2 regions of the Acidaminobacter sp. QWL-03 genome follow, and region 1 is predicted to be linked to the other one. Evidence: riboswitches for the same ligand, from Rfam matches in the RefSeq annotation. Region 1 holds a riboswitch; the other holds the start of a gene.
What was found. Region 1 has a riboswitch for molybdenum cofactor ahead of AC4PHM_RS13895 (zinc-dependent alcohol dehydrogenase). Riboswitches for the same ligand answer to the same signal wherever they lie in the genome.
Positions count from the first base shown of each region.

Region 2: linked by a shared signal. The riboswitch ahead of AC4PHM_RS16430 (ABC transporter substrate-binding protein) and the one ahead of AC4PHM_RS13895 (zinc-dependent alcohol dehydrogenase) in region 1 are both predicted to bind molybdenum cofactor.

Region 1 covers NZ_CM178752.1:2,982,369-2,985,782, forward strand. The annotation lists gene AC4PHM_RS13890 (MBL fold metallo-hydrolase) at 1-566, opposite strand, end outside; gene AC4PHM_RS13895 (zinc-dependent alcohol dehydrogenase) at 596-1,648, opposite strand; molybdenum cofactor riboswitch at 1,828-1,951, opposite strand; gene AC4PHM_RS13900 (uroporphyrinogen decarboxylase family protein) at 2,481-3,414, opposite strand, start outside.
Region 2 covers NZ_CM178752.1:3,556,938-3,560,351, reverse strand. The annotation lists gene AC4PHM_RS16440 (ATP-binding cassette domain-containing protein) at 1-31, opposite strand, end outside; gene AC4PHM_RS16435 (ABC transporter permease) at 31-723, opposite strand; gene AC4PHM_RS16430 (ABC transporter substrate-binding protein) at 906-1,841, opposite strand; molybdenum cofactor riboswitch at 1,997-2,148, opposite strand; gene AC4PHM_RS16425 (ABC-F family ATP-binding cassette domain-containing protein) at 2,292-3,414, shown strand, end outside.

The DNA of each region.
Region 1 (3,414 bases):
TTAATGGACAGAAATGAAAGATCTGGAGTGCTTTCAGCAAGCCAGGTTAATTTTTCGGGCCTGTAAGCTGTATCTCCTGAAAAATAAAGCACGGTTCCGTTGATCCTCATTAGTATTCCAACCGCGTCTGGCGATAATGTGCCATGATCTGCGAAGACTGCTTTAATTTTTGTGTTTTTAAAATCAATTTCTTTATCTAGACGTAAGGGTACTATACGGGCAGGCTCTAATCCGATTTCTAAAAGCTTCAAGCAGCAGGATTCGGGTCCCAGGAAGATGGCATTGCTTTGGTTGGCGACTATTGGAATGGCGTCATAGTCAAAATGATCAAAGTGCAAATGTGTCGTAATATATAAATCGGGCTTCAATTCTTCGGCGCTGACGGACTTTGGGGATTGTCTGACAAATCCTCTGATCCGTTCTCCGCAGTCAGAAAGATAAGGATCTATTGAGATAATCATGCCGTCGCTTGACTTAATTAAAAACCCTGCCTGTCCTAACCATAGTATTGCAATTTCATGATTATTCAGCTTACAATTCACTATTTTCTCATAGGACTCGCTCATGCTGATCACTCCAGTAATTTATAGATACTTCATGCTGTCTCAGAAGGAATCAGCAATACTTTTATTCTGAGATCTTTCTTTGATCTCATCATTTGTATTGCATCATTTGCCTGTTCTAATGGAAAACGGTGCGTAATCAAGGGCTGAACGTCGATTTTTCCAGCTGACAGCAATTCGATTGTAGGCTTGAAAGAGTTGCAGCTTGCCAATACGCCTATGACTTCCGCGTCTTTCGAGACAATGCTGTTTATTTCTGCCATAAATTCAGCGCTGGTATAGATGCTCAACAAGACGATTTTCCCACCGGGCTTCAAAAGTCTCAAGGATTGATTGAAAGCTTTTGTGCTGCCTGAGGTTTCGATCACGACATCAACGCCTTTAAATTGAGTTTTTTCTTGAATGACCTCAACAATGTCACCGTTTCGATAATTCAATGCAATGCTTGCCCCCATATCAATTCCCAATTTCAGTTTCTCCTCCCAACTGCCAATTAGAAAAACTTTGCTTGTGCCGGACAAAACGGCGGTCTGCACTGAGAGCAGTCCAATGGGGCCGTCTCCAATGACCAGGACGGTTTCTCCCAAACCAATTCCAGCTTTCATGACGCCGTAGGCCGCCGTTGCTGCGGGTTCAATCAGAGCGGCTTCTTCGTAACTAAGGTCATTAGGCAATGGGTAAACGTGCCTGTAAGGCAGTTTAAGATACTCTGCGAATGCGCCGTTGTAATTTCTATACGAGCCGACGACTCTTCTGTTGGGGCAAAGGTTAAATCGTCCGGTCATACACATACTGCAGTTCCCGCAGCCGATGCTGACGTCTCCTGTTACGCGGTCTCCAACCTTGAATCCTGTGACCTTGCTTCCAATTTCAACAATTTGACCTGACCATTCATGGCCAGGGATCAGCGGGTAAGTAGTCAGTCCATTTCTTATGTAAGGCATATCTCCGCTGAAAAGCTCTAAATCTGTCCCGCAGATGCCAACTGCCATAATTTTGATGAGCACTTCATCGTCTTCAATGACTGGTTTTGGTACATCCACATATTCCATAGTCTCTGGACCTGTGAATCTAATTGCCTTCATATTGATTCCTCCATTCGTCTAATAATTTTCAGGGATACCTTAGGGTGATAAATCTGTAAATATTGGATTTTCTGGAAAAATATCTGAATCCACCTCATAAAAAATGGTGCCCAGAAAGCTGAGCACCAAAAAAACCATATCTTCAAGTCTTCCCACGCGAGAAACTTCAAAGAATTTGATCTGATCGACAGGCTCTTATCTTTCCAAAAATGGGAGGCTCGTGGATTTCTCCAATAAGCCCAGGTTGCTGGCCATAGTACAAAGGGTCACCTTAGGTCATGCAACTCGAAAAAAGCTGAGGTATTCAATTCTCAAATTGACCGAGCGTTTGGAGTCTTGAAAAATGGAGAGGCAGGATTGGGGATGAGGCTTTGCAGCACTCCTTAATTGGCAATATTTTATACTGCAAAATGCATGCCAGTGATTAGGCAGCTTCGCTACTTTTTGATTGCAGTTGTGAACTTCTTTATCGAACACATGAAAAGGTTTTTATTCCCTGAGTGGATCACTTAGAAATCAGAAGTCGCATAAAAAAGACACCCCATGTTGGAAACGCTTGTCTGAGTGCTTCAAGCGCTTCCAACATGGGGTGTCTTTTTTCGAAAAATACGGGTGGAGTTATCAAACATATGTTGAGAAAAGGTATGTAAAATTTTACATTCTAAAGTAGTAATTTGTCGGTTAAATCATTCGGCTTGTAAAAACGATGCACCAACGCATCGGGCGTGTGGCGAAAATACATCAGACTACTTTAGGCGTGGAATACATCACTTAAAATCGAATCGCTGGTATTTCTGGAAGTCACTGCATGTCAGATTTAGCGTCTTGTAAATCAGTCAATTTTATAGTCGTCAGCGGCTTTGAACATTGCTTTGAGATTCTCTATTGGTACCTGATTGATGGAACCTCCGGCTGCCAGTACACAGCGATTATTGCCGCCGAAGGATTTAAGCGTTTCAATACATTTGTCATAGGTTTCCTCTGCTGTCCATTTTTGAAGATCTAATGGACTCAGTCCGCCCAACAGTGTAACTTCTCCTCTGGTCAGCTCGAGTGCATCCTGTGGTGCGATATCCGGAAGGTACTGCCAGGCAACCATGCCCGAATCAGCGATGGCTGTCGCAACGTGGCGCGCAGTTGAGTCATTGTGAAGCCATCTTTGTGTATTGGGAAACTCTTTAAATATTTGTTCGTATCTTGGTAAAATAATTTCCCTGAAGGATTGTTCATTCAGAAATGCAGAAAGGTCATCAGCGACTAGAACATGGTGAAGTTTTCCAAGAATCTTTTCCTGTGCTTTTAAGAATCTGATTTGTGTCTCAACAACGACATCAAGTATTTTGTTAACTAATTCAGGCTCTGAAATCGTATCCGCGCAAAAGTCGCTGATTCCTCTTAACATTGCACCAACAGTAAATGGTCCCATGAGCGGATGGGGATTCACTCGATAGCCTTCCGGACAGTGATCCACCATGTATTGAAGTGTTGTCAGCGCTTTGGCCATGTAATTGTCGCCATATGGATCTGCGGGTTCCAACCAATCCAAGTCACTTGCATCAAATGCCTCTGCAATTTTAGGGTTAGGATGCGCAGAAATAAAGCCCTTTTTATCAAAGAGAACTTTGCTTCCCAAACCGCTGGCTTCTGCGACAGAGCCCATGTCTGGCACCAGGTTTCCAATTCCGTCCAACAACTCCAAGGCCTCGTATTGGCACTTTAGTGTCACTTCCGGTTTGTGAAAATAGTCATCAAGATTAACGCCTGTC
Region 2 (3,414 bases), 570 kb from region 1:
GCTTGACCAGTGCTTCTATTCTGAGCTCCATCAGTTCTCCTCCCCAGCGGCGTGATAGACAAATGCATTCGCCAGAAAGGACAAGCTGAGAAGCACTATAGCCATTGCTATGGATTTTGCGTAATTGCCCATGCTGTTATTCATAGCTATATAGGTCGTCATGACCCGTGTATGGCCTTGAATATTACCGCCTACAATCATAACAGCCCCTACCTCTGAGACGGCCCGGCCAAATCCCGTGATGAAAGCCGCTATGAGTTCTGCTTTCAGCTCTTTCAGAAAGAGTCCGAGGATCGCCACATGACCGCCACCCAGGGTCTTCCCCAGCTCATAGACCTCTCTGCCCCTTTTGACGGTGACATTGAAGACAATGCCCGTCACAATAGGCGTGACCAGGATGACCTGGGCTATGACCATAGCCGTGGGGGTAAAAATCAGTTCCAGGGAACCCATAGGCCCGCGGCGGGAGAGCAGGATGGCCACCAGAAGTCCAACGACCACCGGCGGCAGTCCCATCATAGTATAAAGGATTCTGGCATAGAGACGTTTTCCACTAAACGCCTTGAGGCCTGTGTAAATGCCAATCACAGTTCCAAGAATACCCGCGATCAAGGCTGACAATGTCGAAACGACGAGGGACAAGCCTATGACGCTGTACACCTCTGGATCCATGGAGATCAACAGATTAAAAGCTTCCTTAAAACCATCAGCGATATAGTCCAATCTGTTTTCCCTCCTTTGCGAATAATACTGGTCGACAGGCCAAAGGTCGCCGTGGCCTTGGCCTGTTGCGTCTTAAGCCTGTCGAAATCATCTTCATAATTGCGGAAGAGGGGGTCGATAGGCGCAAGCCGCAGAGACCCTCTTCCTTTGTTTCATGGTGTAGCAGCGGTCCACAAGTCAAACTATTCCGCGTCCGGGAAGAACAGCGGCGCGCCAAACTTCTCCACGCCATATTCTCCAATCAGCGTCTGTACCTCATCTGAAACGATCCAATCAATGAAGGCCTGAGCTGCTTCTGCATTGATTTGTGGATTCTTGTCAGGATTGACAGCTATGACACCGTAAGGATTGAGCAGTCCATCCAGACCTTCCGTGACGATCTCAAGCTCCAGATTATCCTTCATGCTGAGATAAGTCGCCCGGTCAGTGAGCGTGTAAGCTTGAAGCTCGTCCGCCATTTGAAGAACGTCGCCCATCCCTTTGCCCGCTGACACGTACTGATCGCCGGATGGCGTCATGTCCGCCAATTTCCAAAGGCTGTTCTCTTTTTTGTGGGTGCCTGAGTCATCCCCTCTGGAAACAAAGGACGCGCCTTTGTCCATGATCTGTTTGAGGGCTTCGCCTGCATTCGCGAAGGATGCCCCTTTAAGTGCTGCAGGGTCTGCCGATGGTCCCACAACGACAAAATCGTTGTACATAACTGAGAACCGCTGTAGTCCATGACCATCAGCCACAAATTTTTCTTCATCTGCCTTAGCATGAACCAACAGGACATCCGCTTCTCCGTCGACGCCCATCTGAATCGCCGCACCGGAACCCACGGCAACCACTTTGACTTCAGCACCGGTTTTAGCCTCGAAATCCGGAAGGATGAACTCCAGAAGACCGCTGTCCTGGGTACTCGTCGTGGTAGAAAGAATCAGGGTCTGACCCTCCAGGGAAGGAAGCGTCGTTTCAGCTGGCGATTCAGCAGGTGTCTCGGCAGGTGTCTCGGCTGGCACTTCCGCCGGGGACGACTGGCTGCAGCCCGCGCCAAACAGGATGAGCCACAAGAGCAGCATTGTCAGCAACATGGTGTTGATTGATTTTTTTGACTTTGACCAAATTTTCTTTTTCATTTGATTGCCTCCTAGATTTTGGGGATAAAAAAACATCCTCAAAAAAAGGACGCCCGAAGTCAGATCTTTTAAGTACACGAATGTCATAGTCACGCAGTGTTGGCGTCTTTTGACTCCGCGAGTCACGTCGCCTATGTAATGACCTGTCCTTAAAAGTTCGTATAGGGCTTTTTCCTTTCCTCAAGTGGGAGGCCCCAGAATTTCTCCTGTGACCCGGCGGCTGAATGCCATGACACAACCTGTCAGTCCGAATGTTTCAGGTTTGACCGTATGCTTTAGGCTATTCAGCTCGAAAAAAGCGCATTAAGTTGTGAACCGCTGTTTTCAGTATAGCATGCCATAAATCCGCCTACAATGCGAATTTTGCGTCAATTCAGTTTTATGAGCACAAAAGCAACTTTTATGATATAATGCTAAGTTGTACAAATAATGAATTGAGGAAGATGCATTGTGATTACAGTATCCAACGTCAGTCTGCGTTTTGGCGAGCGCAAGCTCTTTGAAGACGTCAACTTAAAATTTATTCCCGGCAACTGTTATGGTGTCATAGGCGCAAACGGCGCCGGAAAGAGTACCTTTCTAAAGATCCTGTCCGGCGACCTCGAGCCTAATACCGGCGAAGTTATTGTCGCGTCCGGCACAAGACTGTCTGTCCTGAAACAGGACCACTTTGAATTTGACCAGAACGAAGTCATGGAAACGGTCATTCTCGGCAATCCGCGGCTTAGCGAGGTCATGAAAGAAAAAGACGCAATTTACATGAAAGAAGATTTCACTGACGAAGACGGTATGCGCGCCGCTGAGCTCGAGCACGAATTTGCCGAAATGGGTGGTTGGGAAGCTGAGTCAGAAGCCTCATCCCTGCTTCAAGGTTTGGGCATCACAACGGACATGCACTACAAAAAAATGTCCGAGCTCATGGGCTCCGAAAAAGTCAAGGTTTTGCTTGCGCAGGCTCTGTTCGGCAAGCCTGGCGTCCTGATCCTGGACGAGCCTACCAACAACCTCGACATCCAGTCCATCAATTGGCTGGAGGATTTCCTGATCGACTTCGAAGGTACCGTCATAGTCGTTTCCCACGACCGGCACTTCTTGAACAAAGTCTGTACCCATGTGACAGACGTCGACTTTGGGAAGATCAAGATGTTTGTGGGCAACTATGATTTCTGGTATGAATCCAGCCAATTGGCGCTTCAGATGTCCAAGGACCAAAATAAGAAAAAAGAAGAAAAGATCAAGCAGCTTCAGGATTTTATCACACGGTTCAGCGCCAACGCCTCAAAATCGAAACAGGCAACTTCCAGGAAAAAACTTTTGGATAAGATTACGCTGGATGATATTCAGCCTTCCACAAGACGTTATCCGTTTGTAGGTTTCAAACCTGACCGCGAGGTTGGCAATGACATTCTGATTGTCGAAGATCTCTCCAAGTCCATCGACGGCGAGCTCATGTTTAAGGATGTCAGCTTTACCGTACGTAAGGGTGACAAGATCGCGTTTGTCGGTGACAACGAGCTGGTCAACACCGTCCTTTTCAAAGTCCTGATGGGCGAGCTCGAGCCCGACAGCGGTA